Regions from separate parts of the Sideroxyarcus emersonii genome, predicted to be linked through region 3. Evidence: predicted binding sites of a transcription regulator. Region 3 holds the regulator's gene; each other region holds the start of a gene.
What was found. The regulator sigma-54, encoded in region 3, starts transcription at its own class of promoters, with help from an activator protein. The targets are predictions, from matches to a motif close to TGGCACNNTTCCTGCT.
Positions count from the first base shown of each region.

Region 1: nifH (nitrogenase iron protein) is a predicted target of sigma-54. The motif match lies at 2,558-2,573, and genes of this name have one in related genera.
Region 2: nifB (nitrogenase cofactor biosynthesis protein NifB) is a predicted target of sigma-54. The motif match lies at 1,469-1,484, and genes of this name have one in related genera.
Region 4: L6418_RS13455 (type II secretion system protein) is a predicted target of sigma-54. The motif match lies at 1,963-1,978, and genes of this name have one in related genera.

Region 1 covers NZ_AP023423.1:826,429-830,655, reverse strand. Annotated here, with positions in the region: gene nifD (nitrogenase molybdenum-iron protein alpha chain) at 1-1,392, opposite strand, end outside; gene nifH (nitrogenase iron protein) at 1,619-2,491, opposite strand; gene L6418_RS04040 (NAD(+)--dinitrogen-reductase ADP-D-ribosyltransferase) at 2,645-3,505, shown strand; gene L6418_RS04035 (PAS domain S-box protein) at 3,574-4,227, opposite strand, start outside.
Region 2 covers NZ_AP023423.1:783,750-787,976, reverse strand. Annotated here, with positions in the region: gene L6418_RS03875 ((Fe-S)-binding protein) at 1-1,268, opposite strand, end outside; gene nifB (nitrogenase cofactor biosynthesis protein NifB) at 1,518-3,083, shown strand; gene L6418_RS03865 (ferredoxin) at 3,260-3,514, shown strand; gene L6418_RS03860 (ArsC/Spx/MgsR family protein) at 3,526-4,050, shown strand; gene L6418_RS03855 (2Fe-2S iron-sulfur cluster-binding protein) at 4,043-4,227, shown strand, end outside.
Region 3 covers NZ_AP023423.1:346,876-351,102, forward strand. Annotated here, with positions in the region: gene hprK (HPr(Ser) kinase/phosphatase) at 1-891, opposite strand, end outside; gene L6418_RS01640 (PTS sugar transporter subunit IIA) at 897-1,352, opposite strand; gene hpf (ribosome hibernation-promoting factor, HPF/YfiA family) at 1,410-1,733, opposite strand; gene L6418_RS01650 (RNA polymerase factor sigma-54) at 1,750-3,186, opposite strand; gene lptB (LPS export ABC transporter ATP-binding protein) at 3,218-3,940, opposite strand; gene lptA (lipopolysaccharide transport periplasmic protein LptA) at 3,937-4,227, opposite strand, start outside.
Region 4 covers NZ_AP023423.1:2,409,405-2,413,631, forward strand. Annotated here, with positions in the region: gene L6418_RS11610 (type II secretion system protein J) at 1-260, opposite strand, end outside; gene L6418_RS11615 (type II secretion system protein) at 260-751, opposite strand; gene L6418_RS11620 (type II secretion system protein) at 741-1,175, opposite strand; gene L6418_RS13455 (type II secretion system protein) at 1,424-1,858, opposite strand; gene L6418_RS11630 (hypothetical protein) at 2,055-2,672, opposite strand; gene L6418_RS11635 (type II secretion system protein) at 2,815-3,411, opposite strand; gene L6418_RS11640 (type II secretion system F family protein) at 3,408-4,227, opposite strand, start outside.

The DNA of each region.
Region 1 (4,227 bases), 480 kb from region 3:
CATGTCCATGTCGCGGGCGAAGATGGCGAAGCCGTCATAGCTGTGGTACGGACCGGAATAGTCCCAGCTGTGCATCTGGCGGAAAGGCACGCCCATCTTCTGGAAGATGAACTTTTCCTTGATGCCGGAACCGACCAGGTCAGGCTTGACCTTTTTCACGAATTCTTCGAACTCGAGTCCGGTGACGTCGTCGTACAGCAGGGTGGCGTTGCCCATCTCCTTGATGGTGCGGTCGTAGTCGTCGTTGTGCGCAAACTCGTAACCGGTGCCGACCACTTCCATGCCGAGATCCTCGTAGGCGCCGATCACATGCCGCGGACGCAAGCCGCCGACATACAGCATCACGCGCTTGCCCTGCAGGCGGGGCTTGTACTTGTCGATGATGGCCTGCATCATCGGCTTGTACCTGGCGATGACCTTCTCGGTGTTGGCCTTGATGGTGTCGTCGAAGAAATTGGCGATGTTGCGCAGCGACTCCTCGATCTTGGTCGGGCCGAAGAAGTTGTATTCCATGTAAGGAATGCCGTACTTCTCTTCCATGTGACGGCTGATGTAGTTCATGGAACGGTAGCAGTGCAACAGGTTCAGCTTGGCCTTGGGGGTGTTCTCCATTTCGGCCAGGGTGCCGTCGCCGGACCATTGCGCGATCACGCGCAACCCCATCTCTTCCAGGATGGTGCGGGTAGCCCAGGCATCGCCGCCGATGTTGTAGTCGCCGATGATGGTCACGTCATAAGGCGTGGAAGCGAACTCCCTGGTGTCGCGGTTGCCCAGCACCCAGTCGCGGATCGCATCGTTGGCGATGTGGTGGCCCAGCGATTGCGACACGCCGCGGAATCCTTCGCAGCGCACCGGTACGACCGGCTTGTTGATTTCCTTGGCTGCCTTCTTCGACACCGCCTCGATGTCGTCGCCGATCAGGCCGATCGGGCATTCGGATTGCACCGAGATGCCCTTGTTCAGCGGAAACAGCTGTTCGATCTCGCCGATCAGTTTGGCGAGCTTCTTGTCGCCGCCGAACACGATGTCCTTCTCCTGGAAATCGGAAGTGAAGTTCATCGTGCCGAAGGTGTTCACGCCGGTGGTACCGACGTAATAGTTACGGCGACCGGCGCGGGAATACTGGCCGCAGCCGACCGGGCCGTGGGAAATGTGGATCATGTCCTTGATCGGGCCCCACACCACGCCCTTGGAACCGGCGTAGGCGCAACCGCGGATGGTCATCACGCCCGGCAGCGATTTGCGGTTGGAGGTGATGCACTTCTTGGACTGCTCGATGGATTGATCGTTGACCGCCAGGTGCTTGGCGCGGTCTTTCTTGGCTTTCTCGGGATAGACCTCGAGCACCTCCTGAATGAGGGCTTCGGTCTCTTCGCGTGTCAATGCTGTCATTTCATTCTCCTTTATTGACCCACCAATCTGTGGAGTCTGTCAGGGTTGGGGTGGCCGGGAATTACCCGGCACACACTGCAAAGTCAAAAACATTTTTGCCACAGAGTTCACAGAGACCAGAGAGAAAGACAACACCGTAAAACCGGCGGATTGGCATTTCCGGACTCTGTTCGCGTTTCTCCGCAAACCCTCTCTGCGTCCTCTGCAGCTAAATGGTTTTGCAGTTTCAGGCTGCCACTGCCGCCTTGCCGATGATGGATTCGTCCTCTGCTTCCATGATGCCGAATTCCATCAGCAACGCTTCCAGCTCGTCCATGGTGATTGGAGTGGGAATCACAAACTTCTTGTTCTCCACAATCTTCTTCGCCAATGCGCGGTACTCGTCGCCTTGCTTCGCCTTCGGATCGTATTCGATCACGGTCATACGACGGATCTCGGCGTGCTGCACTGCGTTGTCGCGCGGGATGAAGTGGATCATCTGCGTACCCAGTTTTGCAGCCAGGGCCATGATGAGTTCGTCTTCGCGGTCGGTGTTGCGGCTGTTGCAGATCAGGCCGGCCAGACGTACGCCGCCGGAATTCGCATACTTCACGATGCCCTTGGCGATGTTGTTGGCGGCATACATCGCCATCATCTCGCCGGAACACACGATGTAGATCTCCTGCGCCTTGTTCTCGCGGATCGGCATCGCGAAACCGCCGCACACCACGTCGCCCAGCACGTCGTAGAACACGAAGTCGAGGTCTTCGTCATACGCGCCTTCTTCTTCGAGGAAGTTGATGGCGGTGATCACGCCGCGGCCTGCGCAACCGACGCCGGGCTCAGGGCCACCGGACTCGACACACTTCACGCCGCCGAAACCGACGGACAGCACGTCTTCCAGTTCGAGGTCTTCCACGCTGCCCGCTTCGGCGGCCAGTTCCATCACGGAGTTCTGCGCCTTGGAGTGCAGGATCAGACGGGTGGAATCGGCCTTGGGGTCGCAGCCGACGATCATCACTTTCTTGCCGGCTTCAGCCAGGGCTGCCACCAGGTTCTGGGTCGTGGTGGACTTGCCGATCCCACCCTTCCCGTAAATTGCGCATTGACGCAGTGCCATGTTAGTCTCCTTAGAGGTTGCCAAATTTGAATCGCGATTGAAAACTGTCGCTCGCACCTTCTACATCGCAAGCTCCGTGCCACCCGTCCGACAAACGCACAACCGCATGAAATGCTTGAGAAAAATTATTCAGCGCACAACACACCTGCGGATGTGGAACGCAACAAAGATCCGGCCTTTGTAGCAGTGCCGACAAGCCAGAATGTCGCCCTGCCGCGCACGGCACGACTGCCCATCAACCGCTGCAACCTGCCCGCCGACATCCTCGGCGGACTCACCTTCCAGCACTCCCCCGTCGCACTCGAACTCGACGGCGTCGCCCAATTCCATCGCGGCCTGTTTGCGCTGCTGGCCGGGATCGCAGACGCAAAAGAAAGAGCCGACGCATTCACCATGCACATGAACGCCTCGTTCTACCTCGACGAACCGGAACAGGCAGGCTACACATCCAAGGCGACACACAAGAGACAGAAAGCCGATTACCTGCGCATGGTGCGCGGCTGGAGCTTCGATGCGGATGGCCGCGAAGGTGCGGCACTGAAGGGTTGGGTGGAATCGCGTTTCGGATTGCTGCCCAGACACCACGGCGGACAGATACGCGACCTGTCGGGTGAAGCTTACCGCCGCTACCTGGAGATGCGAGCGACGGCGCTGTATGGAACCAATGCGCTGGAATCGCAGTTCGACCTGCTCTACTCCTATTGCCAATACGAGCTCGCACGCCGGCATCCCGGCCAGGCACATCTCACCCTGTATCGCGGCGTGAACCGCGTGGACGACTATGAGACGCTGGCCACGCTGGACGACAAACGCAGAGTGGTGCTGTTCAACAGCCTGAGCTCGTTCACCGCCAACCGCGAGCGCGCCGACGAGTTCGGCGACTACCTGCTCACCGCACAGGTGCCGCTGGCCAAGGTGTTCTGCCATACGAGATTGCTGCCGGGCATGCTGCAGGGCGAAGACGAGTACACCGTGATCGGCGGGTTGTATGAAGTGAGTATTGCAGCGTATTGACTTGGCTTTTGAACCAGCAGCATGGCCTCATGCACATTCCCGGATATGCGCAGAGCTGATGCAGACCTTCAATCGTACTTGCCGGCCAGCCACTGCTCGAATTCATCCGGTGGCAATGGTCTGGAGTACAGATATCCCTGTCCGTAATCGCATCCTGCGGCAGCCAGCAAGTCGTGTTGCGCGCTAGTCTCCACGCCCTCTGCGATCACTTTGAAACCCAGCTTGTGCGCCATCACGATGATGGCCTCGCAAAGCGCGAGATCGTTTGTTTCCGGGCCGAGGTTTCGCACGAAGGACTGGTCGATCTTCAGGTAGTCGATGTCGAATTCCTTGAGATAGGAAAGCGACGAGTAACCCGTGCCGAAGTCATCGATCGCCACCTGGATGCCTGCATCGCGGAATCTCAACAGTTTTTTGTTGATCTCGACCTCGGCATCCAGCAGCAATCCCTCGGTGATCTCCACGGTGATACCGTCACCGCTCACGTGCTGCTGTTCAAGATACTCTGGCCACGAGACGGATTCGGCATGCCGAATCTGTACCGGCGATTTGTTGACGCTGATCTGGAACGACGGGTGAAATTTGCTGCGCCACTGCACGACCTGCTGCACGGCCTGCCTGAACACCCATTCGCCGATCAGAACGATCAAACCGGTCTCTTCCGCCAACGGAATAAAGTCCATCGGACTGACCATGCCGCGCTCAGGATGCTGCCAGCGTAT
Region 2 (4,227 bases), 440 kb from region 3:
TCCGGCACGCCGCGCAACGCGGGCAGCAAGTCGATCTCCGCCATGCGCATGGAGATGTCGGCATGCTCGGCCTCCAGCCCGAAGCTGCCGGCCATGCCGCAACAGCTCGATTCGATGAACTCGAATTCGAACTCGGGGATCAGGCGCAATACCTTGCGCAACGACTTCATCGCACCGACCGCTTTCTGGTGGCAATGTCCTTGCACCAGTGTCCTGCCCGGCGGCAGCGGCTTGAATTCGAGCGTGAAGCGCTTGCGGTCGTGCTCGCGCGCGATGAATTCCTCCAGCAGATAGACCTGCCTGGACAAGGCCACAGCGCGCTCTCCCAGACCGAGTTTCAGGTGGTCGTCGCGCAAGGACAGGATGCATGAAGGTTCCAGCCCGACGATGGGTATCCCGCTTTCCAGCGCAGGACGCAATGCATCCTGCATGCGCCGAGCCTCGGCCCGCGCGCGCTCCACCTGCCCCAGCGACAGCCAGGTACGCCCGCAGCACAGGGCGCGCCCAGGATCGTCATCCGGTGCGGCCTGCAGGGTGGCGACGCGATAGCCTGCGGCGCTCAACACCTGGTGAGCCGCCTCGGCGATGTCCGGCTCGAAGTGCATGGCAAAGGTGTCGACGAACAGAACCACGTCCCGGTCGCTTTTATCCGGCGCGCTCCGCACAGAGGGGGCCTTGTACGCTGCCGCCGCGGGTTCTGGCAAGCGGCGCCCCGCCGCGATACCGAGAACGAATTCGCCCAGTTGCGCCAGCCACGGCGCGCGATTGCGCCAACGGATCAGGCTGCGCAATGTGCGCCGATACCGCAGCCAGTCCGGCAGGTGCGCCATCAGCCAGTCGCGATGCGACACCCCCTTCAGTGCATTGTTCTGCGCCTGATATTCGATCTTGATGGCAGCCATGTCGACCTGGTTGGCGCATTCGCGCTTGCATCCCTTGCAGCCGACGCAGAGTTCCATCGCCTGCGCCAGCTCATCGCTGGCGAAAGCCCTTGTCCCCAGTTCGCCGTTCAATGCGGCTTTCAGCACCTTCACCCTGCCGCCGGGCGAGTGCGCGGCATCGCCGGTGACGCGGAAGCTCGGACACATCACGCCTTTGGGTGTGCGCTGGCACAGCTTGTCGCTGATGCATACCGCCACGGCCTTGGCAAAATCGCCCCCCGCGGCGGGGATGCCGGCATAGGCATCGCCCTGCCCCGCGGTTTCGTAAGCAGACCAGTCGAGATGATGTTTCATGGCCGGGATAGAGGCAAATACAGTGCCAGCCACGCTTTTTCCCTGCTGCTCGTGCTAACCCGCTGAGCCGATGCGCGATTGGCCGCCCAACCTGCCACCCCGATGACGGCGGCATGAAGATTTTGTCGCCTTCGCCACAAGCTGGTGCCGCTGTTGTGTGCCATTTACAACAGCGGGGCATGTCATGCGCACTCGACACATATAAAACAATCGGTTAGCCAGCGCAAACTGCCGGGCACGCTGCTTGCTCATACCCAGCCAGACCTTAGCGGAGGACACATCGTGCAACTACCCGTCATCAACAATACTGCAACCGAAGCCCCCAAAAGCGGCTGCTCCGCCGGATCGTGCGGATCGACCGACGACCAGATGAACCATCTGCCGGAACATATCCGCCAGAAGGTGTTCAACCATCCCTGTTATTCCGAGGAGGCGCACCACTACTTCGCGCGCATGCATGTGGCGGTGGCACCGGCCTGCAATATCCAGTGCAATTACTGCAACCGCAAATACGACTGCGCCAACGAGTCGCGGCCGGGCGTGGTGTCGGAGTTGCATCACCCGGACCAGGCGGTGAAAAAAGTATTGGCCGTCGCGGCCACCATCCCGCAAATGACGGTGCTGGGCATCGCCGGCCCCGGCGATCCTTTGGCCAACCCGGAGCGCACCTTCTCCACTTTCCGCCAGCTGGCCGAGCAGGCACCGGACATCAAGCTGTGCGTGTCGACCAACGGCCTGTCGTTGCCGGAACATGTGGAGGAGCTGTCCAAGCACAACATCGATCACGTCACCATCACCATCAACTGCGTCGATCCCGATGTGGGCGCGCAGATCTATCCGTGGATCTTCTGGAAGAACAAGCGCATCAAGGGACGCGAAGCGGCAGCCATCCTGATCGAACAGCAGCAGAAGGGACTGGAGATGCTGGTCGCCAGGGGCATCCTGGTGAAGGTGAATTCGGTGATGATCCCGGGCGTGAACGACAAGCACCTGGAAGAAGTCTCGAAGATCGTCAAATCCAAGGGGGCCTTCCTGCACAACGTGATGCCGCTGATCTCCGAAGCCGAGCACGGCACGTTCTACGGTCTCACCGGCCAGCGCGGCCCGACCCATGACGAATTGCAGGCGCTGCAGGATGCCTGCGCCGGCGACATGAACATGATGCGCCACTGCCGCCAATGCCGCGCCGATGCGGTGGGCCTGCTGGGCGAGGATCGCGGTGCCGAGTTCACGATGGACAAGATCGAGGCGATGGAGATCAACTATCCCGAAGCGATGAAAATGCGCGCCGAGGTGCATGCGGCCATCAACGAAGAACTGGAGAGCAAGCGACTGGCGAAAGAAGCCAAGGTGCAACTGGTCAACATCCAGGGCCTCAAAGGATCTCCCTCACCTCAATCCTCTCCCGCAAGCGGGCGAGGAAGCAATAGTGAAAAGCAATTGTTAATTCCTGCGCGCCCTGTGCTGATGGCGGTTGCCACCAAGGGCGGCGGCGTGATCAACGAACACTTCGGCCACGCCAGCGAGTTCCTGATCTACGAAGCCTCGTCCGAAGGCGTGCGCTTCATCGGCCACCGTAAGACCATCCCCTATTGCGAAGGGGGCGACACCTGCGGCGACGGCGAAAGCGCGCTGGATGTGACCATCCGCGAACTGGCCGGCTGTGAAGTGGTGCTGTGCAGCAAGGTCGGCTACGAACCCTGGGGGCCACTGGAAGCCGCCGGCATCCAGCCCAACGGCGAGCATGCGATGGAAGCCATCGAGGATGCCGTGCTCAAGGTGTACGACGAGATGCGCGTGGCGGGCAAGCTGGAACCGAAATTGGACGAACAGCAGAAAGTGGCATAACGAATCGTAAAACTACGTCATTCCGGCGAAGGCCGGAATCCAGTGAAAAAATATGTCCCGTAGAACGGACAAAACCGTGATGTTGTCCCGCTTCGCGGAATGTATTTAATCATCTGGATTCCGGCCTTCGCCGGAATGACGAGTTAATGAAAGTTGATTTAAAGAAGGAATAGATCATGGCACTCGAAATCATCGAATCCTGCGTCAACTGCTGGGCCTGCGAGCCGCTGTGCCCGAGCAAGGCGATCCACGAGGCAAAGCCGCACTTCCTGATCGACCCGGACAAATGCACGGAATGCGCGGGCGATTTCGAGGACCCGCAGTGCGCCACCATCTGCCCGATCGAAGGTGCGATCCTCAACGAGGACGGCAATGCGATGAACCCGCCGGGTTCGCTCACCGGTATTCCGCTGCAGAAACTGGCGGCCTGAGGGATTGCATCATGACCACTGTCGTCTTCTACGAGAAGCCGGGCTGCGGCAACAACACCAAACAGAAGGTGTGGCTGGCCGCATCGGGCCATACCGTACTGGCGAAGAACCTGCTCACCGAGAAATGGAACGCGACGGACCTGCGCCCCTTCTTCGGCGCATTGCCGGTGGCGCAATGGTTCAATCCCAGCGCGCCGCGCGTCAAATCGGGCGAGGTCGATCCCGCCGCACTGGACGCACATGCCGCACTGGAAATGATGGTTGCCGAACCGCTGCTGATCCGGCGCCCGCTGATGGAAGTGGACGGCGAATGCCGCGCCGGCTTCGATGCCGATGCGGTGCGCGCATGGATCGGGCTCAACGATGCAAGACCCGACGGCCTAGGCCGTCCCCCTCACCTCAATCCTCTCCCGCAAGCGGGCGAGGAGGCAAACGAATCGCTGCGCGACTTTTATAACTACGGCGACATCGAGGCCTGTCCAAAGGAACATCACGCACAGCCTTGTCCCGTATCCGAGGAATCCCATCATGCCTAAGGCCAACGTCACCTTCGAGAAACTCGGCCTCACCGTCACCGTCCCTGCGGGCACCCGGCTGATCGAAATCTCCGAGAAGATCGGTGCGGGCATCACCTACGGCTGCCGCGAAGGCGAATGCGGCACATGCCTGGTATGCATCGCCTCCGGCATGCAGAACATGAGCGAACGTTCGGT
Region 3 (4,227 bases):
CATGGTGTCGATGCCGCGCTGCTGCAGCACGAAGTTGCGCGCGGCGGCCTCCACCAGCACGGCGAGGTTGCGCCCGGCCATCACGGGGAGTTCCACCTTGCTGATCCTGACGCCCAGTATCTCCTCGGAGCCGGAGGTCGGCAGGCGTTCCAGCTTGGAAAGATCGTCGTGCGGCGGACGATACAGGTGGACGATGAGCTTGAGGCTTTTCTTGCGGCGCACCGCCGTTTCGCCGAACATGGTGCGGATGTTGAGCATGCCGAGGCCGCGCACTTCGAGGAAATCGCGCAGCAGGTCGGGACAGCGTCCCTCCAGCGTTTCCGGCGAGATGCGGTACAGCTCCGTGATGTCGTCGGCGACCAGGCCGCTGCCGCGCGTGATCAGTTCCAGCGCCAGTTCGCTCTTGCCCACGCCGCTGTCGCCGGTGATCATCACGCCGACGCCGAGCACATCCAGGAACACGCCGTGGCGCGTGGTGGAGTCCGCCAGTCCCTTGACGATGTAGTGGCGGATCATCCACATCAGCTGCACGCTGCCCAGCGGCGAGTGGAACAGCGGGGTGTGGGTGCGGTTGGCGAAATCCAGCAGCCCCTTGGGGATCTCGGTCTCGCCGGCCACGATCAGGCACAGCGGTTGCCCCTGTTCGAGCTGGGTCAGCGTGGCGGAGAGGTCGGCGGGGGAGAGCGCGTGCAGGTAATCCAGCTCGGTGTTGCTGAACACCTGCACCCAGTTCGGGTGGATCACGTTCATGTGGCCGATCAGGCCGCGGTTGGAAGCGTTGACGGTATCGCTTTCCAGCACGCGATCGCCGCCTTTGGCGCCACCTACCCAGGTCAGGCTCAGGCGTTCCTGCTTGTCTTCGAAGAGTTGCTGGATGTTGACCTGGGCCACGATATTTATCCTTGCCAGTCGATGAACAGTTTGTGGATCGCCACGGGGTCGTCGGTGGCTTGCAGGCGGTCGCGGAACGACTTGTCGCAGAACATCTGCGCCAGTTCGCCCAGCAGTTGCAGGTGCAGGTCGGTCGCCCGTTCGGGAACCAGCAGCACGAAAATGAAATTCACCGGCAGTCCGTCCGGTGCATCGAACGGGATGGGGTTCTGCATCTTAACGAAAGCCGCGACCGCATCGCGCAGACCCTTCACGCGGCCATGCGGGATGGCGACGCCCTGTCCCAGTCCGGTGGAGCCGAGTTTTTCGCGCGCGAACAGGCTGTCGAACACCTGGCTGCGTGCGATGTGGTGCGTGTTCTCGAACAACAGTCCGACGCGCTCGAACACGCGCTTCTTGCTGGCGGATTCGTTATCCAGCAGCACGCACTCGGGGGTTAGTATCTTGCTGATCAGGCTCATGCTGTTTCACCGTGACGGAAAAACGGGGCCATCATTGCTGATGGCCCCGTATCGACTTCATTCTGCTGCGCTGTGTTTGCCCGATTCGTCGTGGCGGCGCGCGGTGTGTTTTTCCTTGTGTTTCAACACCTGGCGATCCAGCGAATCGACCAGTGCGTCAATGGCCACATACAGGTTGCTATCCTCGGTCTCGGCGAAGATGTTCTTGCCGGAGACGTGGACGTTGGCCTCGGCCTTCTGCACCAGTTTGTCCACCGACAGGATCACGTTGATGTCGATCACGTTGTCGAAATGGCGTTTGACCTTGTCCAGCTTGCTGAGCACATGCTCGCGGATGGCCGGGGTGATTTCGAGGTGACGTCCTGTGAGGTTGAGGTTCATGGCCTGCTCCTTATGGTTAGAGTGATTTACGAAGATTTACCGGAAGGATGTTCATTCCCTCGCGGTATTTTGCCACGGTACGGCGGGCGACCAAAATGCCCTGCTGTGCCAGGATTTCGGACATGCGACTGTCGGTGAGCGGATGTTTGGCATCTTCCTCGCTGACCAGCTGCTTGATGAGTGCGCGGATGGCGGTGGAAGAACAGGCGCCCCCGGCTTCGGTGGCGAGGCCGCTGCCGAAGAAATACTTGAATTCGTAGATGCCGCGCGGGGTGAGCATGAACTTCTGCGTGGTGACCCGCGAAATGGTGGATTCGTGCAGTTCGAGCTGCTCGGCGATCTCGCGCAGCACCAGCGGGCGCATGGCGATGTCGCCGTGTTCGAAGAACTGGCGCTGGCGTTCGACGATGGCCTGCGCCACGCGCAGGATGGTCTCGAAACGCTGCTGCAGGTTCTTGATGAACCAGCGCGCTTCCTGCAACTGGCCGGCCATCTCCTGCGCGTTCTTCTCGTTGCGCTGCTGCAGGATGTTGGCATACACCTGGTTGATGCGCAGGCGCGGCATCGCTTCCGGATTCAGCCGCGCGCGCCAGATGCCGCCGTGGCGTTCCACCAGCACGTCCGGCACGACATAGTCGGCTGCGCGGTGTTCGAACGCGGAGCCGGGCTTGGGCTGCAGGTGGACGATCAGATCCTGTGCGGTGCGCAGGGCATTGTCGTCGCAGCGCAGGGCCTTCTTCAGTTTGTTGAAGTCGCGTGCGGCGAGCAGATCCAGGTGCTGGCCGACGATGGCCAACGCCAGTTCGCGGCCGGGCAGGTCTTCCGGCATGGCGCGCAGCTGCAGGGACAGGCATTCGCTCAGGTTGCGCGCGCCGATGCCGGGCGCATCGAGGTGCTGCAACTGCACCAGTGCCGTTTCCAGGTCGTCCAGCGTGATGTCCAGTTCCGGCGGCAGCAGTTCGGCGATCTCTTCCAGCGGTTGCGACAGGTAGGCGTTCTCGTCCAGCGCATCGATGAGCAGGCCGACGATCTTCTTGTCGCGCTCGTCCATCGGGTTCATGTTCAGTTCCCACAGCAGGTGTTCGCGCATGCTGGGTTTTTCGGCAGCCACCTCGGAATAGCCGTCGTCTTCGTCGTCGGGGCTGGAGGAGGAGGAGGATGAGGACGAGAACGACGGCTCCGGCCATTCGCTGCTGTCGCTGTCGCGCGATTCCGCTTCGGCCGGGGCGCTTTCCGCGCTGCTGGACGGGGCGGGCGTGTCGGTGCTGCTGTTACCGCTGTACGTCTGGTTGGTGGTGTCGTCCTCGCGCTCGAGGAAGGGGTTCTCGTCCAGCAGGCGCGCCGCTTCCTGATTGATCTCGAGCGTCGACAGTTGCAGCAGCTTGATAGCCTGCTGCAACTGCGGCGTGAGCATCAGTTGTTGGGACTGCCTGAGTTGGAGAGAGTGTTTCATTGCCGGGTTGTGGTATGTGGGCGGTGCGATCTTATAACTTGAAGTGCTCGCCCAGATACACCTTCCTCACGCCTTCATTATAGATGATTTCGTCAGGCTTGCCTTCCGCCATCACCGAGCCGGCGTTGATGATGTAGGCGCGGTCGCAGATGCCCAGCGTCTCGCGCACGTTGTGGTCGGTGATCAGCACGCCGATGCTGCGCTCCTTGAGGAAGCGGATGATCTTCTGGATGTCCAGCACGGCGATGGGATCGACGCCGGCGAAGGGCTCGTCGAGCAGGATGAAGCGCGGATCGGTCGCCAGCGCGCGGGCGATCTCCACGCGCCGCCGCTCGCCGCCGGACAGGCTGATGGCCTGGTTGTCGCGGATGTGGGTGATATGCAGGTCGTTCAGCAGCGCCTCCAGCCGTGCGTCCAGCTCGGCCGGCGCATAGCCCTGCAATTCCAGCACGGCACGGATGTTGTCGCTCACGCTGAGGCGGCGGAAGATGGAGGCTTCCTGCGGCAGGTAGGCCAGGCCGAGGCGGGCACGGCGATGGATGGGCAGGTGCGTGACGTCCTGGCTGTCGACGAAAATCTCGCCGCCGTCCGCCGCGACCAGGCCGACGATCATGTAGAAGCTGGTGGTCTTGCCCGCGCCATTCGGTCCCAGCAAGCCGACCACTTCGCCGCTCTTCACGGACAGCGAGACATCCTGCACCACGGTGCGGGCGCGGTAACGTTTTTTCAGGGAGACGGTTCGGAGTTCACTCATGGCTTGGGCCTGGATAGAGTCGGGCTGGACTGGATGGTGAGGGGCGCATTCTTTGGGTCTGTATCGGTGGCTGCCGGTTCTTTGTTCTTGGGCTGGATTACTGCATGCACACGGCCTTTTTCGGAGGAGTCCGCGTGGGCCGGATCGCTGCTGCCCTGGAATATTTCAGTGCGGGTGCTGTACGAGATATGGTCGCCCTCCACTTCGTCCTGGGCTCGTTTGACTTTCGCCTGGCCAAAAAAATCGATTGTCTCGGCGAGGGTGTCGTATTCGATGCGTTCGCCGTA
Region 4 (4,227 bases), 680 kb from region 3:
ATGAATTCGAAATACGACGAGCCGGCCGGGGACGGCAGGCGCACGCTGTTGGGCACCGCCGCATGCAGGTCGCGCGCCAGCCTGCGCAAGGCCGTATCGGCGATGTTGGTCATCTCGGCGCGGCGCGTGCTGTCCATATAACCCTGCACCGGCGCACGCAGGAATATCGCCACCATGCCGCCGATGATGCCGGTGATGACGATCACCACGATCATCTCGACCAGCGTGAATCCGCTCTGCGATTTGCAAGGCGCACTCATCAATTGCCCGCCCTGTAACCCGTGGCACTCACGGTCGCCCCCGTCGGGTCGGCAACCGTGACCGTGATCATCACACCGCTGCCCGCCGTGATGCTGGTGCCCCCCAGCGAGGAGATCTGCGTCACGGCGACGCCATTGATGTTGTAACTGCCCAACCCCGGCACCACGGCATTGGTGGAGAAATCGCGGATGCCGCCCGTAGTGCTGTAGCCGTTGTAATCGCAGACGGAACTGGCATTTGCGCGCAGCGCATTGGCCCCCAGCACGCCCGTGCAGGAAGTGCCAGACAAGTCCTGCAGCCTGATCTCTTCCAGCATCGATTCGGCGATCGCCAGCGCCTGCTTGCGTATGAGCGGATCGGCGCTGTGCCCGGTGACCTGGTTCATCACCAGCAATATGCCGGTGAGCGCGGCGCTGACGATGACGATGAACATGATCAGCTCGACCAGGCTGATCCCCCGTTCGCGCATGAACGAAGTTCTAGTGGACATAGCCGGTCTCCGCTTCGACCGTAATGGCGGCCGCATAGCCGCTCACCGTAATGCTTTGTGCGGCACTGGGCCTGCCCAATGCATCGAAACTGAATGCCGTCCCGCCGCTCAATGTCACCCCGTTCGGGGCAGTAATGGCGTAGGGCGTCTGCCCGGTCGGGCTCGTCAGATTGCTGCCGCAGGCAGCAGTCGCACCATAAGTCAGCGTGATACCGTTCGCGGCATACCCCACGCAAACAAAGCCATGTTCTGCGATGGCTGACTTCTGCGCATAGCGCAATGTGGCGATGACCTGGTCGTAGAAACTGCGGCTGTCGAACAGGTTGCGGTCAAAAAACCGCGGGATCGCCACCGCCGCAACGATGCCCAGGATGACAATGACGGCAATCAGTTCGGCTATCGTAAAGCCACGTTGGCTATTCAAAGATCCAAAAATCGAACCATTCCCCTCTTGCGAGCAAGAATGTTTTGTAGATTTACACTTTTTAGTCTTCGCCTGTCCGTCACGTAATCGCATGTATAGCACCATAGGCTACAAGCTCAATTCGTTTACAGTAAAGCAAACATACTTCATATAAAAACCGGGGGGGGGCTTCGCCCCCCCCCGCACTAACATCGGATCAGTCGCTTGCACAAATAAAATCTACCTTACGCAAGCCTCAGAAATATTTTTTAGCAACCCGAAGAGGTAGTGACAACCTGAGGACCAAGAGTAGCCGTCGCCGGGGTATAAACCACTTGACAGGTGGCCGATGGGCCATTTTTCAATTGAACGGTATTACCGCCAGTCACCGTCCAATCATTAGCTGTAATGTTAGCCGCAAACAATATACCGGTTGCCGTATTGGTATCTGGATAACCATTAATCATAGTCACAGTAGATCCTCCCAATGTGACCGAAGCATTAGATGCTGTACCGGCAACCAATTGCGCTGCGTGCGCCAAGTTAGCAGCTGAATTAATCGCGCCAGCCGCACCAGTAAGCGCCGCAACTTTTGCAGACTGCTGAACATCCAAGAATCTTGGTAGTGCTGTTGCTGCCAAGATACCCAGAATCACGATCACCACGATCAATTCGATCAATGTAAAACCTTGTTGCTTTTTCATAATATCTCTCCTAAATGTTAGGGGCCGCAGCCCCATTTTATCGGACTGATTTCTTTCGTCGAGCGTCGCAACGTCCAACGTCATAATCGGTCTCTGTCAAATGTAGCTAAAATCGTGCCAGGTTGCAAATATAAAATTGCCTCGCAGCAATGGGTTATGGCGCAAATTTAAAGGGTTTGCTGACGGGAAGTCGACATTAATGTCCGATCCAGGTCGCCAGCAGTGCCAGCACATACAGACTGCCGATCATCAACAGGATACCGGCCTGACGGGCATGTTTGAGGACATATTCATCCAAGCCGGTACGGCGGATCTCCATGGGTTTCAATGCCTTGCGCAGCGAAATCCAGCGATTCGAAGCCTGTTCGAAATCGCGCAACAGGCTGGGGCGCAGCAGCAGGAACAAACTGACGAAAATCGCCAGCAATGCGCCCAGCAATGTTGCAAGCACCAGCCCATCCAGCAATCCACTCGCCAAACCGGCAGGCAGGTTGAATCGCCTGGCGAACTCGATGACGGCGCTGTGCCGATCCAGACCGACAGTGAAAGCATAGAGGATATATCCTGCAGCCAGCAGGATCAGTCCCGCACTGGTGCGGTGATGGCGGTAGAACCAGGGGTCTAGCGTCACCGTACGATCCAGTGCCTGATTTATGTGCCGAGTGGATATCCAGCGATTGAGGACGATGCCGATTGCGCTGATGCGATGCGGACTGAAGATCAGCAGCACACCGACGACCAGGCCCGCCAGGCCGCCCACCATCAGGAAAATGACAAAGGAACGCAATAACAACGATTCGACGATTGGACTCAATCTTGGCACCTCGCGCATTAGTCCGACAGGACAGGCACTATGCTGACCCTCCTGCATCATAGCGCAGCTGTGACTGTAGGTGCAGCAGTTCCCCCTCTTCTGCAAACGAGTCAAGCTATCGCCGGTTTGGCATATTCGCTGCTCAATCAAGCCAGCGATAAGGCTCGACAGGTATAAACAGGGATGAAGCCAATTCTTTCGGACCGCTCGCCGCCACGCCAGCCGGAAGCTCGAACTGCAATTGGACGTGGAAGCGTATCCATTTCCGGCCATCCTTGCCGGGCGTGAAATAATCGCTGCGCTCCAGCACATAGATCAGGTCGTGCGACTTCAGGTCGAACATCCAGTGTCCCGGCATGACCGTCCTGTCCGTCGGATCAAAAAATTCGCCCGCATAACTGCCGGGCTTCTGCTGCAACCAGTTCATCGGATTGTCGTTGGCAAGCGCATTGAGTTCCTTTGCGTTGGCCGCACCGTGCACCATCAAGGAACCCGTCCGCATCACCAAGGCGCTTTGCAATGCCCCGACGACCTGCTCCATGGCCGTCTTCTCAGCCTGTTCCTGGTAATACGGGATACGGCTGAGGAACAGGCCCGCCAGGATCGCCACAATGGAAACAACGACGATGAGTTCGAGGAGGGTGAAGCCATGACAGTTTTGAGTGCGGAGTGCGGAGTGCGGAGTGGCACGCGCGCCACTCCGCACTTGGTACTCAGCACTCCGTACCGGGTTGATCATCGATGCAATGCCACCTTGCCCAGATCCCACATCGGCAGGAAGATACCCAGCGCCAGCACCAATACCAGGCCGCCCAGCAGGACAATCAGGATGGGCTCGATGTTCGCGCTCAGGGTCTTGATCTCGTATTCCACTTCGCGCTCGTACATGCCGGCGATCTCGAACATGAGGCCGTCCATGTCGCCCGTCTCTTCGCCCACGGCGATCATTTGCAGGACGGTGGGGTTGAACACCCCGGTCGCCGTCGCCGTGCGCAAGATGCTCTCGCCACGCTCAACGCCGTCGCGCATCTGTTCCACACGGCTGCGCATGAATTCGTTATCCACCACCAGCGCGACGGAATTCAACCCCTGCACGATGGGAACGCCGCTCTTGAAAGACAGCGCCAGGCTGCGCGCAAAACGCGCCAGCGTGGCTTTCATGATGATCCGTCCGGCGATCGGGATCTGGAACTTGTAACGATCCCATTTATAGCGCCCGTCCACAGTGCCGATCCATGAGCGAAATGCGACCACCGCACCGACCACCACCGCCAGCAGAATGGGCCAGTAATGCACCATGAAACCGGAAAAACCCATCAGGATCCGGGTCATCAGCGGCAACTCGGCATGGAAGCCCTCAAACACCTTGGCAAACGCGGGGATGACGAAGATGTTGACGATGACGATGGCAACGGCCATCGCGATCAGCACGAACATCGGGTAGCGCACTGCAGACTTGATGCGCTCCTTCATGTCCCTCTCGAATTCGAGATGCTCGTACAGGCGCAGGAAGGTGACATCCAGCATGCCGGTCATTTCGCCGACCTGCACCATG